DNA from 2 places in the Rhizobium sp. BK098 genome. Region 2 is predicted to be linked to the other one. Evidence: predicted binding sites of a transcription regulator. Region 2 holds the regulator's gene; the other holds the start of a gene.
What was found. The regulator LexA, encoded in region 2, represses DNA repair genes until DNA is damaged. The targets are predictions, from matches to a motif close to TGTTCNNNNTGTGTTCNG.

Region 1 (11,238 bases), on a different contig from region 2:
GCGGCATCTTCTACAGCCGCAGCCCCATCGGCCGCGTCTTCATGGAGCATCTGGGCGAGGCGGTCTTCCGCGACGACCTCGACAATTCCGTGCTCGACCTCGGCGACCTCCTAACCCACGAAGGGCCGGCGCTTGCCGCGCAAAAGGAAGCGGCCAAGATTTTCGGCGCCGAGAAGACCTATTTCGTGTTGAACGGCACCTCTACGTCCAACAAGGTCGCGCTCTCAGCGCTCGTCACCGATGGCGACCTCGTGCTGTTCGATCGCAACAACCACAAGGCCGCCCATCACGGCGCCCTGATGATCTCGGGCGGCATTCCGGTCTATCTGCCGACCAGACGCAATCTCTATGGCTTGATCGGTCCCATGGATTTCGCTGAAATGGACGAGGAGGCGCTGCGCGAGCGCATCCGCACCCATCCGCTGGTGAAAGATCCGGAAGCCTACAAGAAGCCTCGCCCGTTCCGCGTCGCGGTCGTGGAACAGTGCACCTATGACGGCACCATCCACAATGCCGAGATGATTCTCAAGCGGATTGGACATCTCTGCGATTACATCCTTTTCGACGAGGCCTGGGCCGGCTTCATGAAGTTTCATCCGCTTTATGCCGGGCGCTTTGCCATGGGTCTTTCCGACCTCGGGCCGGATGCGCCGGGCATCATCGCCACGCAATCCACCCATAAGCAGCTGGCAAGCTTCTCACAGGCTTCCCAGATCCACATGAAGGACAGGCACATCACTGGCCAGAAGCGCCGCGTGGAGCACCGACGCTTCAACGAAAGCTTCATGCAGCACGCCTCGACATCGCCCTTCTATCCGCTCTTCGCCTCGCTCGACGTCGGCGCGCAGATGATGAAGGGGCGCTCGGGCGAAGTGCTTTGGGACGACACGATCCGTCTCGGCATCGAGCTGCGCAAGAAAATCCGCGCCGTGCGTCGCGAATTCGAGGAGAAGGAGCATCGTCCCGAACGCCGTTGGTTCTTCGAGCCTTTCGTGCCGGATCGCGTTGCGATCCCGGATGTATCGAGCCCAGGCGCAGTGCATGACGTGTCGTGGGAAAGCGTCGCGACCGACCAACTCGCCACCAATCCCGCCTTCTGGCACTTGACGCCCGATGCGGCATGGCACGGCTTTTCCGGCATGGAACCGGGTTTTGCCATGACGGACCCGAACAAGCTTACCCTGCTGACACCGGGCTTTGATCGTCGGACGGGGAAATACACGGAACACGGCATACCGGCGCCGGTGGTCGCGCAATATCTGCGTGAAAACCGTATCGTCGCGGAAAAGAACGATCTCAATTCGCTGCTCTTCCTCCTCACCCCCGGTGTCGAAGCCAGCAAGGCCGGTACGTTGATCAGCGGCCTTGTCGCCTTCAAGAAGCTTCATGACGACAATGCGCTGCTGGAAGAGGCAATTCCGGAATTCTATCGCCGCCGTCCGGGCCGTTATGCGGGCGTGCGCCTGCGCGATCTTTGCGCTGAGATGCACAATTTCTTCCGCCAGGCCGATGTCAGCGCGCTGCAGACAAAGCAGTTTTCCGCCGAACACCTGCCGCCGATCGCCATGTCGCCGCACGATGCCGCACGTTGCCTTGTTCGCAACGATGTCGACTATCTGCCGATCGACGCCATTGCCGGCCGCATCGCAACGACGCCCTTCGTCGTCTATCCTCCGGGGATTGCGACCATCGTGCCGGGCGAGCGCCTGACGGAGCAGGCAAAGCCCATGATCGACTATCTCAAGATGTTTGAAACCTGCTTCAACACCTTCCCCGGTTTCGAGGTGGAGATTCAAGGCCTCTATCGCGAGATTGATGCAGCCGGCAAAATCCGGCTCTATACCTACGTCGTCGCGGAATAGGCTTGGAATTCAGGTTCGGACATGAAGCAGGATAAAACAATCATCGTTCGCCCGTCCCGGGAGAGCGACGTCGATGCCATGCTGGCAATCTATCGCCGCCATATTCACCGCGGCGTCGAGGCCGGAGTTGATGATAGCGATACGCCGCAGCCGGACGATCTGCGCGAACGGCGCAAGAATTTGAAGGACAAACGCTTCCCGCATGTCGTTGCGATCGAGGGTGAGAAGGTCGTCGGCTATGCCTATGTGGTGCTGTTCCGCAAGCGTCCGGCCTATCGCTATACCGTCAAGCATTCGATCTATGTGCATCACGACCATGTTGGCCAAGGCGTCGGGAGCCTGCTCATGCGCGGACTGATCGACGCCTGTGCCGCGGCCGGTTTCCGGCAGATGATCGGCTATATCGATGCCGACAACGCGGCCTCTCTCGCCTTGCACGAACGCTTCGGCTTCGTTCGCGTCGGCCTTCTGCCGGCGGTTGCCTATCGTTACGGCCGCTGGGCCGACACCGTGATGGTCCAGCGCTCGCTCGGTCCCGGCTCAACCACGCAGCCGCCTCCGCCGCCGCTCTCCACCCGCTGAAGCAAAGGGGGCTTATACCGGCTGCGTTTGAGCTGGCCTGAAACCCAGCACGAAATCCACGACTTTCGACGAGGACATTTCGCAAGGCTTGAGGGTGAGGCTGGCTCCGGAGAGCACATAGAGATTGAAGCTGACGACATCGGTCCCGCCAAGCTCCTCGCCATAGAGCCAAACTCGCTTCCCGTCAGGCGATCGCTTGACCGTCACACCCCAGGGGCGATCTTGAAAGCGCCCCTCCGAATAGCCGTCAGACAGCTTCGCAAGCGCATGTTCGAAGTCCGACAATTCGGACGCCAGCAGCGCGTCGTTCGTCATGGCGCCAGGCATTCGTCACATATGCCGCAACCATCCTCATCCATCTTCCGCGCCGCTCGCTGCCTTCGGCAGCATAGGCACGCGGTTCCGTTAGATCGAGATTCCTCGTCATGCTCGGGCGGAAGGATTTCCATCGGCAGGTCGGAAAGGGGTTCGGTTGCGATTTGGCCCATCTTGAGGCTCCGTATTGGGGGATAGACAAGAGATAAGAAGCCTCGAAGGCATCTCCAAGGTGGCACTTGCGAATGACTGTCACAGAGCGATTTTCCCGCATCTCTCCGGCACGACAACGGAGCCGGTTTGATATCGTGATCAGGGATGATATGTTCTGTATTTGTTTCAGATTCTATAATTGAAGGGTCCATGCTTGAACCTGCAGCATGATGACCGAGATCGCCATGAACGACACCAACACAAACCCTGTTCGGAAGATCATCCATGTCGATATGGATGCATTTTATGCGTCGGTCGAACAGCGAGACAATCCCGAGCTGCGCGGCAAGCCGCTTGCGGTCGGCGGGTCGGCGGCGCGCGGCGTCGTGGCGGCCGCAAGCTACGAGGCCCGCGCCTTCGGCGTTCACTCGGCGATGCCTTCGGTCACGGCGAAGCGCAAATGCCCGGACCTGATTTTCGTGCCGCCGCGCTTCGACGTCTACAGGGCAGTGTCGCAGCAGATCCGCGAAATCTTCGCCGAATATACTTCGATTATCGAGCCGCTCTCGCTCGACGAGGCCTATCTCGACGTCACCCAGAACCACAAGGGCATGGAGATCGCCACCGAGATCGCGCTGGAGATCCGGACCAAGATCAAGCAGGTCACTGGTCTCAATGCTTCTGCCGGCATTTCCTACAACAAGTTCCTCGCCAAGATGGCAAGTGACCTCAATAAGCCCAATGGTCAGGCTGTCATTACGCCGAAGAACGGGCCGGCCTTCGTCGAAACGCTTCCCGTCAAGAAATTCCATGGCGTCGGACCAGCGACCGCCGAGCGGATGCACAAACTCGGCATCGAAACAGGGCTAGACCTGAAGTCGAAATCCCTCGCCTTCCTGCAGGAGCATTTCGGAAAGGCAGGCCCATATTTCTACGGTATCGCCCGCGGCATCGACGAGCGCCAGGTAAAGCCCGACCGGATCCGCAAATCCATTGGCGCGGAAGATACGTTCGCCGAGGATATTGACGATCTCGAGCTGGCGACAGCGGAGTTGCGGCCCTTAGCACAGAAGGTCTGGCGCTACTGCGAAACAGGCGGTTTCAGCGCCAAGACGGTGACCGTGAAGATCAAATATTCGGACTTCACCCAGGCGACACGCAGTCGGACAAGCTCCTTGCCGGTCGCAGACGGCGGCGCTGTTCTTGAGACAGCCTCGGCGCTTTTGGCAACCGTCCACCCGTTTGCCCGGCCGATCCGGCTGCTTGGCATCACGCTTTCGTCTTTGACGAACGAAGATGCCGACAATGGGAGATCACAGCCTCAGCTCGATCTTGGCATCTGAAGGAGGCCGCCGCTCAGCAAGACCGCTTGCGCTTCATCATCGCGTTCAGCTTCTCCACCCCGGCTTCGTCGACGGGTGTGTAGACGATCATGCGGTCGTCATTGCTGGGGCTTGCCCACCAATTGTTGGATTGCAGCGGCAGGACCGTGCCATCCGCCAGCCGAAAACGCTTGACGGTATTCTCGATGCCCTTGAGCTGATAGCGATCCCATACGATGCGGAACTGATCGGAAGCGCTCATATAGCGTTCCAATTGCCGCTCCCAGCTCGGATCATCGAGATGCTCGGCCATGGAGGCACGAAACAGCGCTGCCATATTGGCCAGCATCTCGTCGGGATCGGCCTGGCTTGCACGCCAGGCAGGATTGACGAGGGACAGATAAATGCAGTTCCGGTCTTCGGGCGGAAGGGCATCCAGATCGACGCCGACAAGACGGCGATAGGCCTCGTTGAAGCCGCGTATATTGTACCGTTTCGTCTGGATAAGAGCCGGATAAGGACAGAGATGATCGAGAATGCGCTGGCTGGCCTCGGTGAGCGGCTCGCAGACGCGAGGATTTTCAAGGCGAGGCGGAACCGGCAGATTGGCCAGTCTGAACAGGTGCTCCGTCTCGACTTCGTTGAATTCCAAAGCATGCGCGACGGAGAGAAGCACGCGCGGCGACACGCGGATCGGCCGGCCCTGTTCCAGCTTGGTATACCAGGTAATGCCGATATCGGCGCGCGAGGCCACTTCTTCCCGCCGCAATCCGGGTGTACGAATCCGTCCTGCTCGACCGAGTCCCAATCTTTGCGGGTCAAGGGATTCCCGCCGTCTTCGCAACATCTCGCCGAGTTCCTGTGCCCGCGAAAGCATCTGATTGGGGACGATATCGAGCGTGCCGTGCATTTCCATTCTCCAGCCTGACACTTTTTATACCAGTCTAAACAGGTATCTTGTACCAGTTTAACATGGGTGTAAAACGCTGTGGACTCAGTTTTGAAAATACTTTGAGGTCCCCCATGTCTTCCGCACCAATCCGGCTTGGCCAATTCGGCCTGCTGATCCTGCTGGCCGGGCAATTGCTGCTGCAACTCGATTTTTCCATCATCAATGTCGGCCTCGCCGCCATCTCGGCCTCGCTGCACGCCGGCGAGACCGAACTTGAGCTTTTCGTCGCCGCCTATGGCGTCGCCTTTGCCGTCTGCCTGGCGATGGGTGCGCGCCTCGGCGACAATTTCGGCCGCAGGCGCATGTTCGGCCTCGCCGTCCTGTTGTTCTGCCTCGCCTCCCTGCTATGCGGGGTAGCGACATCAGTCACCTTCCTCATCGTTGCGCGCGCGCTGCAGGGAATTGCGGCTGCACTCATGGTGCCGCAGGTACTGGCGACCATCCATGTCAGCCTGACCGGACGCGATCACGCCCGCGCCGTTTCGCTTTACAGCGCAATTGGCGGCATCGCCTTCATCGTCGGCCAGGTTCTCGGCGGCTTCCTGATCTCTGCCAATATTGCCGGCTCCGGATGGCGCAGTATCTTTCTCATCAACCTGCCGGTCTGCATCCTGATCCTGATCAGCGTGTGGCGCCATGTCCCCGAAACGCGTGGCCAAGGCAGAGTTCCGGTCGACTGGTCGGGCATGATTACGCTGGCGCTGCTGACTTTGTCGGTCCTGCTGCCGACCGCGCTCGGCCCGTCGCTACACTGGAACTGGCTTTGCCTGCTCGGCTTCGTGCCGATCCTGCCGCTGGTGGCACTTCTTTGGCGTATCCAGCGCTCCAAGGAGGCGCGTGGCGCCTTCCCGATCCTGCCGCCGTCGCTCACGCGCATCTCCAGCATGCGATTCGGCGGGCTGATCGCCATACTCTTCTTCACCTGCTGGAGCGGCTTCATGTTCGTCTTCGCCCTTACCTTGCAGGCAGGTGCCGGGCTGACCCCGCTGCAATCGGGCAATGCCTTGATTGCACTTGGCGGCTCCTACTTCGTCTCGGCCGCTTTCGTCACGCCTCGCCTTGCAAACCTACGGCGCGAACTCATGCTGGCGATGGGCTGCGTGATCCAGATGAGCGGGCTTGCTCTGCTCATCGTGACGCTCGAAACGGTCTGGCCGCGACCTGGCGTCATCAACCTCATTCCGTCCACAGTCCTGATCGGTTTCGGCCAGGCGCTGATCGTCAACAGCTTCTACCGGCTGGGGCTGGCGGACGTGCCGCATGAACATGCCGGCGCCGGCAGCGCCATGCTCGCAACCATGCAGCAGGTGTCGCTGGGTCTCGGGCCGGCGATCCTGGGGGCGGTATTTGCCCAGGTGCTGCAATATTCCAGCGCCTATCTCTCCGCCGGGGTCACGGCCATCGCCGTCGAACTCGGGCTAATGGCCATCCTGCTGGTGGCCACGCTTCTGCGATTGGCACGGCAGCGCAGCCGACCAGAAGAAGACGCCGAGATCGGCGACGCCCTCATCGTCGCACCTGAATGATCGGACGATCAGCGTTAAAAGCATTGATCCCATAACAAAATCCGGCCTGTCGCCAGGCCGGACTTGCAAGCATAGGCCTCGTCTTCGACCAGATGCGGCTACGCCGGCAGCTGGAAAACCCAATTGGCAATCAGCACGATGGCAAGGCCGCCGGCAAGCGCCAGATAGGGCAGAATCCCCGCCTTCTTTACACCCAGATCCTGGCCGACAAGGCCCAGATCATCCATGGCACCGGCCGGGAACTTGCCGCCATCGCGAACATAATGCCTGTAGGCAAAGACCGGCAGGATGAGGGCCGCAAAGGCAAAACCGATCCAGAGCGCATTGGCATAGCCCCAAACCTTGGCGCCAGCGCCAAGGAAGAGCGCATTGACGAAAGCAAGGACGGTGTTAAGGCCGATGAGCCACGACGGCGCTTTCCACGGGCGCTCGACATGACCGGAGTCCATGCGGTGTATCCAGCCGGAATTGAGGTTGAGGAAATTGAAGATGATGTATCCGACGTTGGAGACGGCAAGCACGAAGAAATAGCCGCTCGTGTCGGAGGCAATGGCGAGAAGAAAGAGATTGAAGGCGAAGTCCGTCCACATCGCTCTCGTCGGCGCACCGTTCTCGTTCACATGATCGAGATATTTCGGCAGCCAGCCGTCCTTCGAGCCCTGATAGAGGGTGCGCGAGGAACCCGCCATTGCCGTCATGATCGCAAGAAACAGTGCCAGGATCATCAGGATGACGAGCAATTGCGTAACGATCCGGCCGGCGCCGATCAGGCCGCCGAGCGCTTCGGCAACGCCGGTGCCATCGACGATGCCGGGCGCCAGCATGCCGGCATGACCGAGCACGCCTTGGAAAGCGAAGGGCACCAGGAAGAAGAAGACGCAGCAGGCAAGGCCCGAGTAGAAGATTGCCTTGAACGTATCCGTCTTCGGGTTTTTCAGCTCACGCGTGTAGCAGACCGCCGTCTCGAAGCCATAGGTCGACCAGGCGGCGATATAGAGGCCGCCGAGGAAAAGCGTCCAGCCGCCATTGCTCCAGGTGCCGTCAGTCGCAGCGTAGGCCGCTGTCGGCGGTAGCAGGCCGGTCACGTTGGCGGAGAGGATTTGGCCGCTGACGATCGGATAGACGCCGATGATCAGAAGCGGCACGAGGACGATGATGGCGAGCCACTTCTGCACGCTGGCCGTCTCGGAGATGCCGCGATGCTGGATCGCAAAGATGATCAGCATCAGGACACCGCCGATGAAGAAGGTGGCGTTGATATTGGCGGTCGCGAGGAAAGGAATGTTGAAGCTGACGAGAGACCAGTTGCGGATGGGCGGCGTAAAAGCTGCAACGCCATCGGCGCTGAGCAGCGCTTTTACCGCATCGTCGGGCGATGTACCGGCATGGGCCGCAATGTATTCGGCAACACGCGGGCTATCGGCGGCGATCGACGTCGCATGGGCGCTGATCCAGCTGAGCACAGCCTGTGAGTCCGCCGCGGGGATCGGGAAGAAGGCATTGAGGATATAGCCTGCCGCAATGGCGCAGCCGAGGGACAGCACCGGCGACCAGGCAAACCAGTTGCACCAGACCGAAAGCGGCGCGATGAATTTCGAGTAACGCAGCCAGGCCGTCGCGCCATAGACCGAGGCGCCGCCGGACTTGTTGCCGAACATGCCGGCAATTTCGGCGTAGGTGAAAGACTGCAGGAAACCCATGATCATCGAGATGATCCACACGACGAAGGCAAGCTTGCCCGTCGTGCCGGCGATGCCGCCGATGGAGAAGAGAACAAGCGGCGGCACGCCCGCAGCCACCCAGAACGCGCCCTTCCAGTCAAGCGCGCGTATAAGCTTACCTTCGGTGCCGGCGGAAGCGCCGGCGTCCACGATATCCGTCATCGGTGATATTCCCCATTTTGTTCCGGACGTATCTCTCGTACGTCTCCCTGAACGTGCCTCCCATGGCATTGCGGGGCTTGCTGGAAGTTTTCGTAAGCCGAGTCTGCGCGCGGATTTCCAGATGCATGCCCTTTATACATAGTGAAGATATTTTCTTTTTAGTCAATATCCCTTTACTTTCAGACGGCATTTTGTCAGCATGATTCCGGTGTCCGACACGCCTCATTTCCCGAGAGGGCTCTATGCGAGATCTCCATCCATCAGCAGCCGGAATACGGCCCGTCTCCGCGAGCATTATCCGCTATCCGGGCATTCCAGCGCTGCCGCCGGACACTGAGCGCTATCGCTGCAAGGGCGGTGGGTCGCTGGTCGTCCGCGTCGAACCTGGCGATCGGATTTCGGTGGCGGATAGCGAAGGCGGGCAGGTCTGCGAGCTGACCTTCCTTGACGAGAAGGGCCGCTTTCAATCCGCTGGCCTAGGGTCGGCATTCACCGGCGAGGCGACAGGTCTCAAAGCCATTCTTTCCTCGGGGAATGAAAGTGCGGTTCGCGTCAGGATGGCGCTGGAGCGGCGTGGGGCCGATCTGGCCTCTGCGGCAGCGCTTCGCCTCTTCGGCGCCTCTTCTCCGGCAGGCAGTACCGCGGAATTCACGATCGCGACCAAAGGCCTGCTTGTCGCCTGTGCGCCAGGAATGGCCATGTCGCCGGAAGCGCAGGATACGGCAACACCAATCGAGGTCAGGATCCGCCGTACGACGATCCTGCGAGACTATGCCTCCGCATTGCCCGAACCGCTCGCCGACCCGATCGAGAACATTCGCATCCGGGCAGCGACCGCTTCGGCCTACTTCGTTCGCGCCGGCGAATATATCCAGATCATCGATGTCTATGGCCGGCAATGCACGGATTTTCAGGCCTTTTCCGCCCGCAAGGTCGACAAGGGACTCGATCTTGCACTCGATTCTACAGTGACCCGCACCCTTCTTGGCCGCAGCTATCCAGCTCCCGGCCTGCCGTCCAAGGCCTTCGACCGCGATTTCGAGCCGCTGGTGGAAATCGTGCAGGATACGGTCGGCCGCCACGACGCCTTCGCAACGGCCTGCAATTCGCGCTATTACGACGACATGGGCTATCCCGGTCACGTGAACTGCACGGACAATTTCAATGCAGCGCTCGCGCCCTATGGTATTGCCGGACGAAAGGGCTGGGAGGCGCTCAACTACTTCTACAACACCAATGTCGATCACAATAACCAGCTCTATCTCGACGAACCTTGGTCGAGACCGGGCGATTACGTCCTGATGCGCGCACTGACGGATCTCGTCTGCGTCTCCTCCTCCTGCCCTGATGACATCGATGCGGCCAATGGCTGGGACCCGACCGATATCCATGTCCGCACCTTTTCAGGCAAAGAAAAATTCACACGAGCGGTGGCCTATCGCATGACCCCTGATGCCGACCCCGAACTGACGCGGGAGACCGCGTTTCACCCGCGCCTCTCCGCCCTGACGCGCGACTACACCGAATATCGTGGCTTCTGGCTGCCGAACCGCTTCTCCTCGGAAGGACCGGTCGAGGAATACTGGGCCTGTCGTGAACGCGCCGTGGTGATGGATCTCTCGCCGCTGCGCAAGTTCGAGGTGACGGGACCGGATGCGGAGGAATTGCTGCAATATTGCCTGACGCGCGATGTGCGCAAGCTATCGACCGGTCAGGTGGTCTATTCCGCCATGTGCTACGAACACGGCGGCATGATCGACGACGGCACGTTGTTTCGCCTCGGCGACAAGAACTTCCGCTGGATCGGCGGCGATGACTATAGCGGCATCTGGCTGCGCGAGCAGGCGGAGAAGAAGGGCTTCAAGGCCTGGGTGCGCTCCTCCACCGACCAGATGCACAATATCGCCCTGCAAGGCCCGAAGAGCCGCGACATCCTAAAGGAGATCATCTGGACGGCGCCGCGCCAGCCGACGATCGGCGAGCTCGAATGGTTCCGTTTCGCGGTCGGCCGCATCGGCCACTTCGAGGGAGCACCGGTCGTCGTCTCTCGCACCGGTTATACCGGCGAGCTCGGCTACGAAATCTTCTGCCATCCGAAGGATGCTGCAATTGTCTTTGATGCGGTCTGGAAAGCCGGTGAACCCTATGGGCTGAAACCGATGGGCCTGGAGGCACTGGATATGGTGCGTATCGAGGCGGGCCTAGTCTTTGCCCATCACGAATTCGACGATCAAACCGATCCTTTCGAGGCCGGTATCGGCTTCACTGTCCCGTTGAAATCCAAGCAGGACGATTTCATCGGTCGCGAGGCGTTGATACGGCGGAAGGAAAATCCGCGCCACCTGATGGTCGGTCTAGACATCGAGGCCAACGAAGCCGTGGGACATGGCGATTGCATCCATATCGGCCGCGCGCAGATCGGCGTGATCACCAGCGCGACACGGTCGCCGATCCTCGGCAAAACCATTGCGCTTGCCCGGGTTGATGTCACGCATGCGGGGGTCGGCACCAAGGTTGAGATTGGCAAACTCGATGGCCAACAGAAGCGGCTTCCCGCCGTCATCGTGCCGCTTTCGCATTACGACCCGCAGAAGACGCGACCGCGATCCTAATCCGCTTTCCTCTGCGCGCTCGAAATCGCGC
Region 2 (11,238 bases):
GAGATGATCGTCGAAAGCGGTCGTGCGGCCGTTCAATCCTTCCGGGATCACGCGCACCTGGTTGCCGAGCGCCTTTTGCAGCACGCTCGGCCACCGATCTTCATAGGCATGACGGCCGACCGTTTCGGCACTGTAGCCCCATGTCAGCGAGTCGCCGTAACACAGAACAGTCTTGGTCATTCATGCCTCCGTGTCACAACAAGGCTCAGACGAGCATCCCCATCGGATTTTCGATGTAGCCCTTGAAGGCTGCCAGGAGCTCAGCACCGAGCGCACCGTCGACGGCGCGGTGGTCGGTCGACAGCGTGACGGTCATCACGTTGGCAATCACCATCTCGCCCTTCTTGACAATGACGCGCTGCTCGCCCGCGCCGACGGCCAGGATGGTTGCATGCGGCGGGTTGACGACGGCGGCGAAGTTCTTGACGCCCATCATGCCCATGTTCGACACGGCGGTGGTGCCGCCCTGATACTCCTCGGGCTTCAGCTTGCGCTCCTTGGCGCGCTTGCCGTAGTCCTTCATCTCGTTGGAGATGGTGGAGAGCGTCTTCTGCTCGGCGCTGCGGATGATCGGGGTGATCAAGCCGCCCGGAATGGAGACGGCAACGCCGACATCGGCATGCTTGTGCTTGACCATGGCGCTGTCGGTCCAGGAGACATTGGCATCCGGAACATCGCGCAACGCCAGCGCCAGGGCCTTGATGACCATGTCGTTGACCGAGAGCTTGTAGGCCGGAACACCATCCTTCGACTTCGGAGCGGAATCGTTGAGCTGCGTGCGGAGCGCCAGCAGCGCGTCGAGTTCGCAATCGACCGAAACGTAGAAGTGCGGGATCGTCTGCTTGGATTCCTGCAGGCGCTTTGCAATCGTCTTGCGCATGCCGTCGTGCGGCACGAGCTCGTAGGAGCCCTGCTCGAACAGCTTGAGCACGGCGTCGTCGGACATGCCCTTCGCAGCGGCCGGAGCAGCAGCGGCAGCCGGCTGAGCAGCCGATGCTGTTGCAGGAGCAGCCTTGGCGGTGCCGCCGGAAACGGCAGCTTCGATATCCTTCTTGACCACGCGACCATGCGGGCCGGTGCCGGAAACCGCAGTCACATCGATGCCGGCTTCCTTGGCAAGACGGCGTGCAAGCGGAGACGCGAAGGTGCGATGACCATCGTTTGCTGCTGGAGCCGATGCAACGGGTGCAGGTGCAGCCGCAGGAGCCGAAACGCTTGCCGGAGCCGGAGCTGCCGCAGGTGCGGCTTCCGCCTTCGGAGCTTCCTTGGCTGCCGGAGCAGCAGCGGCACTAGCGCCGGATGCTGCAGCCGCGACATCCTCGCCATCGGCAGCGATCACGGCGATCAGGGCATTGACCTTCACGCCTTCGGTGCCGGCAGGAACGACGATCTTGGCGACCGTGCCCTCATCGACAGCCTCGACTTCCATCGTTGCCTTGTCAGTCTCGATCTCGGCGATGACATCGCCGGACTTGATCTTGTCGCCTTCCTTGACCAGCCACTTGGCGAGGTTGCCCTCTTCCATGGTCGGCGAGAGGGCAGGCATGGTGATGTTGATAGGCATCGATGAGCCCTCCCCTTACTTGTAGCAAACGGCCTTCACCGCATCGACCACTTCGGCGACGCTCGGAAGCGCCAGCTTTTCGAGGTTGGCGGCGTATGGCATGGGTACGTCCTTGCCAGCGATCGTCAGGATCGGCGCATCGAGATAATCGAAGGCCTGCTGCATGACGCGGGTGGCGATTTCCGTGCCGACGGAGGACTGCGGATAGCCTTCCTCGACGGTGACCAGGCGACCGGTCTTCTTGACCGATTCGATGATCGTCGGAAGATCCATCGGACGGATGGTGCGCAGGTCGATGAGTTCGACATCGATGCCCTGGGCTTCCAGCTCGGCGACGGCCTTCGTGGCATAGGTCATGCCGATGCCGAAAGAGACGACCGTCACGTCCTTGCCAGGACGATGAATGCGGGCCTTACCGATCGGCAGAACGAAGTTATCGAGCTTCGGCACATCGAAATGCTGACCGTAGAGGATTTCATTCTCAAGGAAAATGACCGGGTTCGGATCGCGGATCGCAGCCTTGAGTAGCCCCTTGGCGTCGGCTGCCGTGTAGGGCATGACGACCTTGAGGCCCGGAATGTGGCTGTACCAGGCGGCATAGTCCTGGCTGTGCTGAGCGCCGACGCGGGCAGCAGCACCGTTCGGGCCGCGGAAGACGATCGGAGCGCCCATCTGGCCACCGGACATGTACAGCGTCTTGGCGGCGGAATTGATGATCTGGTCGATCGCCTGCATGGCGAAGTTGAAGGTCATGAACTCGACAATCGGGCGGAGGCCGGCCATAGCTGCGCCGACGCCGATACCGGCAAAGCCGTGCTCGGTGATCGGGGTATCGATCACGCGGCGGGCGCCGAACTCCTGCAGCAGGCCCTGGGTCACCTTGTAGGCACCCTGATATTCGGCGACTTCTTCACCCATGACGAAGACGTCTAGGTTGGCGCGCATTTCTTCGGCCATCGCATCGCGCAGCGCTTCACGCACTGTCATCGACACCATTTCCGTGCCGGCCGGAATTTCCGGATCAGCCGCAGCGGCAACCTTCGGCTGGGCCGGGACCGGCGCAGCGGCCGTCGCCGGAGCGACGGCAGGCGCCTCGGTCTTTGCCGGCTCGGCAGCAGGTGCAGCCTTTGCGGACGAAATAGCGTCTGCGGATTCACCGTCCTGCAAGAGGATGGCGATCTTGGTGTTGACCTTGACGCCTTCGGTGCCGGCGTCGATCAGCAGCTTGCCGATCGTGCCTTCGTCGACCGCTTCCACTTCCATGGTGGCCTTGTCGGTTTCGATTTCGGCAATGACGTCACCGGAAACGACCTTGTCGCCTTCCTTCTTGAGCCATTTCGAAAGGGTACCCTCTTCCATAGTCGGAGAAAGGGCGGGCATGAGAATGTCGATGGGCATAGTGTCCCTCCCCGATTTAGAGCAGAATGTCGGTGTAGAGCTCGGATGCATCCGGCTCCGGATCGTTCTGGGCGAAATCGGCGCTGTCTGCGACGATGTCGCGGACATCCTTGTCGATATCCTTCAGATCGTCCTCGGTCGCCCAGCCCTTTTCGAGCAAGCGAATACGGACCTGCTCGATCGGATCGTGCTCGGAGCGCATCTTCTGCACTTCATCCTTGGAACGGTACTTCGCCGGGTCGGACATGGAGTGACCGCGGTAGCGGTAGGTCAGCATTTCCAGAATGATCGGACCCTTGCCGGAGCGGCAATGCGCAACGGCTTCGTCAGCCGCAGCCTTGACGGCGCGAACGTCCATACCATCGACCTGAATACCGGGAATGCCGAAGGAGGCGCCACGCTTGGAGAAATCAGCCTGGGCTGTGGCGCGAGCGGTCGAGGTGCCCATGGCGTAGCGGTTGTTTTCGATCACGAAGATCACGGGCAGCTTCCAGAGCTGCGCCATGTTGAAGCTTTCGTAGACCTGGCCCTGGTTGGCGGCACCGTCACCGAAATAGGCGACGCTGACATTGTCATTGCCGCGATACCAGTTGGCAAAGCCAAGGCCGGTGCCGAGCGAGACCTGTGCGCCGACGATGCCATGACCGCCGTAGAAGTTCTTTTCCTTGGAGAACATGTGCATGGAGCCGCCCTTCCCTCGGGAATAGCCGCCCTGGCGTCCGGTGAGCTCGGCCATGACGCCGCGCGCGCTCATGCCGGTCGCCAGCATATGGCCATGGTCGCGATAGCCGGTAATGACCTGATCGCCATCCTTCAGCGCCAGCTGCATGCCGACGACTACTGCTTCCTGACCGATGTAAAGGTGACAGAAGCCGCCGATGAAGCCCATGCCGTAAAGCTGGCCGGCCTTTTCTTCGAAGCGGCGGATCAGGAGCATCTCACGATAAGCCTTGAGCTCTGCATCACGATCGAAATCTGCGATCGGGCCGCCATTGGTTTCCTTGGCAGGCCTTGATGCTGTTTTACGGCTGGAAACGGTCGCGTTCTTTCGCGGCGCCATTCAACCCTCCCTGTGTGAGTAGCCTCGTTTTTTGGTGAGGCGTAACATAGGGAAGATTGCCCGCCACAGCAATGCTATAATTGCATGGCTCATATTCATTGCAAGTTATTGATATAACTCACAAAAATGCAATTAACCGGAATTCGGTTAATTGTGGCTATTTATTGAAGATGACGATCTCGTTCGCCTTGGAATAGGTCAACTGGTAGCGCGCATATTGATCGAGCATATCCTTATCCAGAGAGCCATCACTCAACAGCGCGACCTCCTTTTCAAGGTGCTCGCGCCTGGCGACAAGATCAGCCAACTCCTTGGCACGGTCGACGCGGCGCTGCTCGAAAACCTCAGTCGCCTTCAGGCCGTAATCGCCATGAATGCAATGATAACCGAAGTAGCTCACAAAAGCGATGGTGATGGCGGGAAGGATGAGACGGCCGAACCTTCTCTTCTTATGATACTTTGTCCACATACTCGCTCGTCACGCTCTGGCTTTGCGCGATCTCCTCAAAGCCCGTTCGGCCCAAACAAGATCACATGAAATCAAATACCTGCAGCCAAGATAACCGGCAGAGATTAACTGTCCGTTGACTCTAACTGCCAGGACCAACAAAAAACCGCGCCCGAAGGCGCGGTTCGATCCAAGCAAACAATCTGGCCGCAGACCCGTGCGGATCCAAGGCTTCGGATATCAGCCACGAAGGATGGAGCGGCCGGCATATTTTGCCTGCGGGCCAAGCGCTTCCTCGATACGGATGAGCTGGTTGTACTTGGCAAGACGGTCCGAACGCGACAGCGAGCCGGTCTTGATCTGGCCGCAGTTGGTGGCGACAGCGAGATCGGCGATCGTGGAATCTTCCGTTTCGCCGGAGCGGTGCGACATGACGGCGGTGTAGTTCGCCTTGTGCGCAGTTTCCACGGCGTCCAGGGTCTCGGTCAGCGAGCCGATCTGGTTGACCTTGACGAGGATCGAGTTGGCTACCCCCATGCCGATGCCATCGCGCAGGCGGGCAGAGTTGGTGACGAACAGGTCGTCGCCAACGAGCTGGGTCTTCTTGCCGATGAGGTCGGTCAGCGTCTTCCAGCCTTCCCAATCGTCTTCAGCCATGCCGTCTTCGATCGAAACGATCGGGTATTTGGCTGCGAGTTCGGCGAGATATTCAGCCATGGCGCCGGATTCCAGCGTGCGACCTTCGCCTTCGAGAACGTACTTGCCGTCCTTGAAGAATTCGGTCGAGGCGCAATCGAGACCGAGAGCGATTTCTTCGCCCGGCTTGTAGCCGGCCTTCTCGATCGACTTCATGATGAAGTCGAGAGCTGCCGGGGCGCTGGAAAGGCCCGGTGCGAAACCACCTTCGTCACCGACGTTGGTGTTGTGGCCCTGCGATGCCAGTTCCTTCTTCAGAACGTGGAAGACTTCCGAACCCATGCGGACGGCTTCGCGGATCGAGTCAGCGCCAATCGGCAGGATCATGAATTCCTGGAAGTCGATCGGGTTGTCGGCGTGGGCGCCACCGTTGATGATGTTCATCATCGGGACTGGCAGCAGGCGGGCGTGAGCGCCGCCGACATAACGGTAGAGCGGCAGGTTGGCGCTCTGGGCAGCAGCCTTGGCAACGGCGAGCGAGACGCCGAGGATGGCGTTGGCACCGAGGCGCGACTTGTTCGGCGTGCCGTCGAGCTCGATCATGATGTTGTCGAGCTGGATCTGGTTTTCGGCATCCATGCCGCCGATCGCGTCGAAGATTTCCGAATTGACGGCTTCGACGGCCTTCTCGACACCCTTGCCATGGTAGCGCTTGCCGCCATCGCGAAGCTCGACAGCTTCATGCGCGCCGGTCGACGCACCCGACGGAACCGCCGCGCGGCCCATGCTGCCATCTTCGAGGTAGACATCGACTTCGACAGTCGGATTGCCACGGCTGTCGAGAATCTCGCGGGCGATAATGTCGGTGATTGCGGTCATGATAGCTCCCTGCTCGCTGGTTTATAAATCGATTTAAATCGTCTTAGTCGAAGGCGCGGAAATTTCAATGGCGATCCGCGCCGCGATTTGGCACTCCTGCAGGCCCGTAACGCAAGTTCATGTCAGCCTGTTGAATGCCGGCTACGTTTCAGGCCTTGGCGATGGCGTCGAAGGCCAGCAGCTTCTCCAGAAGCCGCGGCATATCCTTCAGATAGACCATGTTCGGGCCATCGGATGGTGCATTGTCCGGATCCTCATGCGTCTCGACAAAAACGCCTGCGACACCGACGGCAACGGCGGCGCGCGCCAGCGTCTCGACGAACCGACGATCGCCGCCGGTCGAACCGCCCTGTCCGCCTGGCTGCTGCACGGAATGGGTCGCGTCGAAGATGACGGGCGCGCCCATCGCCGCCATGATCGGCAGCGAGCGCATGTCGGAAACAAGCGTATTGTAGCCAAAGGAGGCGCCGCGCTCGCAAAGAAGAATATTCGGATTGCCGCTTTCGTTCAGCTTGGCAAGCACGTTCTTCATATCCCATGGCGCCAGGAACTGGCCTTTCTTGACGTTGACCACGCGGCCGGTCTTGGCAGCGGCAACCAAAAGGTCTGTCTGGCGCGACAGGAAAGCCGGGATCTGCAGGATATCAACCGTCTTGGAAACGATGGCGCACTGCTCTTCCGTGTGGATGTCGGTCAGGACCGGGAAGCCATATTCCTTCTTCAGGTCTTCAAAAACCTCCAGCGCCTTTTCCAGCCCGATGCCGCGCTTGCCCGACAGCGATGTGCGGTTCGCTTTGTCGAAGGAGGACTTGTAGACGAGGCCGATGCCCAGCTTGCCGCAAAGTTCCTTCAAAACGCCGGCGACCATGAAAGCATGGTCGCGGCTTTCCATCTGGCAGGGACCGGCGATCAGCGACAGCTTTGCAGTATTGGAAAAAAGGACCTTGGAGGCACCCTCGCCGACGGTGACTTCGGAATTTGTGCTCATTTTATCTCCTCAAAGGCGAACAATGCGCCCTGACCGGGCGCCAACCTCGCCAATAGACGATTGTTCTTACGCGTATAGGTGACGCCGTTAGCAGTGAAATGCGACGATGTCACGGAAAGATCGCGCGTTTTGAAAAGGATTGCCCGCGCCCTGAGCCCCGGATCATTCGTGCGAACAGGCAGATCATAGAATGCCTCCATTCCTTCCGGGGTCAAAATCTCGAGATCGGCATTGGCAGTCCTGATCGTCAGGCCAAAGGAATGCTCCATGATGCGTGGGTCGCCGACAACCTCTTCGAAGAAACCGCGATAGACCGCCGGCTTCGGCGCGCAAAGCGCTACCCGCGCGATACCAGTCACGCCGTTCTCGTGACGCTCGAGCGCGCTGCGATCAGCCGGCAGCGGATTGATGCGCTGACAGCAGAAAGCGAGAAAATCCGGCGCGCGCAGATCGGCGGCAAAGGCAAGACGAAAGCCTGCCGTGGTTTCTGTTCCATCCGGCATCTTCATCGGACGCGAGAAATCCAGCATTCGCCCCGCCGAAATCGCCGCCGCGTTGAAACGCTTATCATCCGCCACCGCATCATCCGTACCGAATACCACGGCCGAAAAGCCATCATCCCCCACCCGGAAACGATAAGCCTGATCGCGCGCGACGAAAACATTGCCATCTACGATGCTCTTCTCGCATTGCTCCGGAGATGCGACGCCCAGAGGTTCGAGATAGGTTTTATCGGCAAGGAAGACGCAGGCATTCTGAGTGCCAAAGGGATGGCGCGCATCTGGAGCCACCGTGAAACCGAGCTTGCCTAGGCGTTCGCGCGCCAGAGCGATATTGACGGTCGGCAGCACGAGATGATCCAGCGGATGCGGAGACGAAATCATGGCTTCTCCTGTTTGCTTGCGGAAGCAGATTTGCGCCCATCCCCCAAGCAATTCAAGATGGGAGGATGGAACATCCCGAAGCACACGACATGGATTGAAGGCGATCTCGCAAACGTGATTGCTGATTCTCTCCCATAGCCGGCTTATGCAGTAGTGTGGCACTTTGATCCAAATGCTGGGCGCACGGACTGAACGACAAGGCCCTGGAAGCGAACAGAGCGGCATTTCTCATATTTTTCCATGGGTTAACGCAAGTATGGCGCCTCGATGTTCCGATCCGATCTATTCGCAAATGGTAATTATTTAACTGACCCCACAAGGCTTTACCGAAATTTAAGCACTTGCGGAACACATATGGAACATATAGTGTCCGTTCTGGATTTGTTTCACGGCTTTTCTTGATTCTGAGGTTCCAAGACGATGTTGACGCGCAAGCAGCAGGAACTGCTTCTCTTCATTCACGAACGCATGAAGGAATCCGGTGTTCCGCCATCCTTCGACGAGATGAAGGATGCACTGGATCTGGCATCCAAATCCGGCATTCACCGCCTGATCACGGCGCTGGAGGAGCGAGGTTTCATCCGCAGGCTGCCGAACCGGGCCAGAGCGCTCGAAGTCATCAAGCTTCCCGACGCCTATAATCCGAGCCTGCAACAGCGCCGCGGTTTTTCGCCCAGCGTCATCGAGGGCAGCCTCGGCAAGCCACAGCCCGTTGCCCCGCCCGCTCCGTCGAAAGTGGCAAATGACGATCACAACGGCTCGGCGTCCGTACCCGTGATGGGTCGCATCGCAGCCGGCGTTCCGATCTCCGCCATCCAGAACAATACGCACGACATTACCGTTCCCGCCGACATGCTCGGCTCCGGCGAACATTATGCGCTTGAAGTTCGAGGAGATTCGATGATCGACGCCGGAATTTTCGACGGCGATACGGTCATTATCCGCAATTCGACCACGGCCAATCCCGGCGATATCGTCGTTGCACTCGTCGACGATGAAGAAGCTACCTTGAAGCGCTTCCGTCGCAAGGGTGCCTCCATCGCGCTGGAAGCCGCGAACCCAGCCTATGAAACCCGCATCTTCGGGCCGGATCGCGTCAAGGTTCAGGGCAAGCTCGTCGGCCTTATTCGTCGCTATCACTGACCGGTGAATTGTCCAGAACTGGTGGTGCCTTTGCAATTGGCGCGTCGAATTTGTCGGTGCGCCAATCATAGGTTCGATGCCTGGTCCATGGGCGCTGCGGGTTGTTGAATGCGGCTGAGATGATGGGCTTGTCTACGGAAAGCACCATTTCGATGGAGCCGGTTTTGCGCAATGTCGCACCGGTTATGAGCGTTGCTCCGGAGCGGCAGTGGTCCAGCCGCAGCCGGATTGGCGTCACAACAATGTTCCCGGTGTCGCAAGCCGCGGGCAGATAGGCCGCGTTCTCGATGGTGACCAATATCGCGCCGTTTTCGAGCATGGCGACACACCATGCTCCCTTCTGACAGGCAAAGCTGCCTTGCATGGTGCGGTCTAAAGCTTCTTCCATTGCGGTGCGGACCGCCTTCTGCTCGTCATTGCTTAATCGCTTATGCCGATCCGTCTTGCTGATCTGCGGAAGCCGGCTATCGGTCGGGAGCATGGTCGGCGGTTGATGTTCGGCTGCGACTAGCGCTTTCTGCCATTGCTCGAAGATGAAGGCCTGCGGTCTCTCGCGATTGGTGGCGAGGATATCATCCTGGCGCAAGGCAACGAGAATGCCATCTTCCGCGATCATCAGATCCGGCTTCGGCACACCAGAGCCGAACGCGGCCACACCGACAGATGACAGCAGCAGCAACAGGCCCATATGGCGAAGCCGGGTCCGCAGCATGCTCATGATCAGGAAGCCGGCGATGAAAGTCGGCATCAGCCAGCCGGGCTGGCGGCCGAAGGTAATGTCACCTCCCCACCCAGCCACCGTTTTTGCAATAGCGATCACAAGCTCCAGTCCCTCACCGGTGACTTTCCAGAACGGTCCATCGATTCCGAAAGGCATCAGCAGCATCGCCATCATACCGAAGGGCATGACGATGAAAGAGACGACGGGCATGGCCGCAAGATTGGCAGCAAGTCCATATGTCGCCAACCGGTGAAAATGCTCGATCGAGAAAATGGCCGTCGACGCACCGCCGATGAACGAGGTCGACATCACACCTCCAAAGAAGCGCGTGACGAACAGTAGCGGACTTAACAGACGGATGCGCGGCAGGATGTTTTCGCGATGCCGCCGTCGTTTCCAGAGCGAATAGCCTGATACCAGCGCCAGCGTAGCGGCGTAAGACATCTGGAAACTCGGACCGAGTACCTGAGACGGTGACAAGACTAGGATGACGATGGCTGAGAGCGCCACATTGCGCAAGCTGATGGATGGCCTGTCGAAAAGTACGGCCACCAGCATGATCGCCATCATGATGAAGGCGCGTTCGGCGGAGACGCCGAATCCGGAAATGAGGTAATAGGCCGTTACCGTTAGAAGCGCGCCGAAGGCTGCGAACTTCTTCGTCGGCCAAGCCTGGACGACGCCGGGAAACAGGCTGAACAAATAGCGCAGACCGACATAGAAGATGCCAGCCGACAACGCCATGTTGAGACCGGAAATTGCGATGATGTGGGTCAGGCCGGCAATTCTCAGAGCCTCGGTCGTATCCTTCGAGATCGCACGTCTCTCATCGGTGACAAGCGCTGCCGCAAAGGCGCCGGTATCTCCGGGCAAGGTTTGCCTGATGCGGTCGCCTATGCTGTTGCGCAGGCCAGCGAGCCAGATATCGGCCGCATCCAGTAGCGAGCCGGCAACATTGTCACCGGATGGCGATAATAATTCCGGCGTTCCGTAGGCAAAGCCATTCGCGCCGATGCCGTTGAAATAGGAGCTGAAGGCAAAATCGTTGAGACCCGTCAATGCCGGTCCGGCCGGAGGCGTCAGGCGCGCCCTGCCCCGGATTCGATCCCCCAGATCGAACGGCTCCGCCTGCTTGCGCACGAAGACCGTAACCCGCTGCGGCGCGCGACGGATAGAGGGTTTTTCCGTTGCCTCGACGCGGACGATATAGCGCCAGCGCCCATTGTCATAGGATTCCCGTCGCTCGATCTGCCCGGTCACGGTCGTCGTCACGGCCGAGTCGAGCATGACGGTGGAAACCCGCCAACTTTCCCACTGCGCGAGCGCCATGCCCAGGCAGATGAGCATACCGGCGAAAAGCGTGTGATGAAGCAGCCTGCCCGCATCGCGCTTTAGCAAAAAACCCAAAGCAAACAGAACGAGGCCTGCGAGAAACGCCTGCGGAGGCGGATCGACTTGCGCCTCGAACCAGATAATCGCACCCAAACCCATATAGATCGGCGCGAAAAGAACAGCAC

Region 1: dinB (DNA polymerase IV) is a predicted target of LexA. The motif match lies at 3,084-3,101, and genes of this name have one in related genera.

What each region holds. Positions count from the first base shown of each region.
Region 1 is NZ_JACHYY010000004.1:6,475-17,712, reverse strand. It holds gene FHT73_RS12130 (Orn/Lys/Arg decarboxylase N-terminal domain-containing protein) at 1-1,862, shown strand, start outside; gene FHT73_RS12125 (GNAT family N-acetyltransferase) at 1,884-2,444, shown strand; gene FHT73_RS12120 (hypothetical protein) at 2,457-2,771, opposite strand; gene dinB (DNA polymerase IV) at 3,158-4,255, shown strand; gene FHT73_RS12110 (helix-turn-helix transcriptional regulator) at 4,269-5,144, opposite strand; gene FHT73_RS12105 (MFS transporter) at 5,258-6,712, shown strand; gene FHT73_RS12100 (APC family permease) at 6,811-8,595, opposite strand; gene FHT73_RS12095 (DUF1989 domain-containing protein) at 8,838-11,207, shown strand; gene FHT73_RS29715 (PAS domain-containing protein) at 11,204-11,238, opposite strand, start outside.
Region 2 is NZ_JACHYY010000010.1:92,813-104,050, reverse strand. It holds gene FHT73_RS23435 (SGNH/GDSL hydrolase family protein) at 1-180, opposite strand, end outside; gene FHT73_RS23430 (pyruvate dehydrogenase complex dihydrolipoamide acetyltransferase) at 206-1,564, opposite strand; gene FHT73_RS23425 (pyruvate dehydrogenase complex E1 component subunit beta) at 1,580-2,962, opposite strand; gene pdhA (pyruvate dehydrogenase (acetyl-transferring) E1 component subunit alpha) at 2,979-4,022, opposite strand; gene FHT73_RS23415 (septum formation initiator family protein) at 4,180-4,491, opposite strand; gene eno (phosphopyruvate hydratase) at 4,711-5,985, opposite strand; gene kdsA (3-deoxy-8-phosphooctulonate synthase) at 6,134-6,973, opposite strand; gene FHT73_RS23400 (VOC family protein) at 6,970-7,857, opposite strand; gene lexA (transcriptional repressor LexA) at 8,278-9,000, shown strand; gene FHT73_RS23390 (ComEC/Rec2 family competence protein) at 8,981-11,212, opposite strand.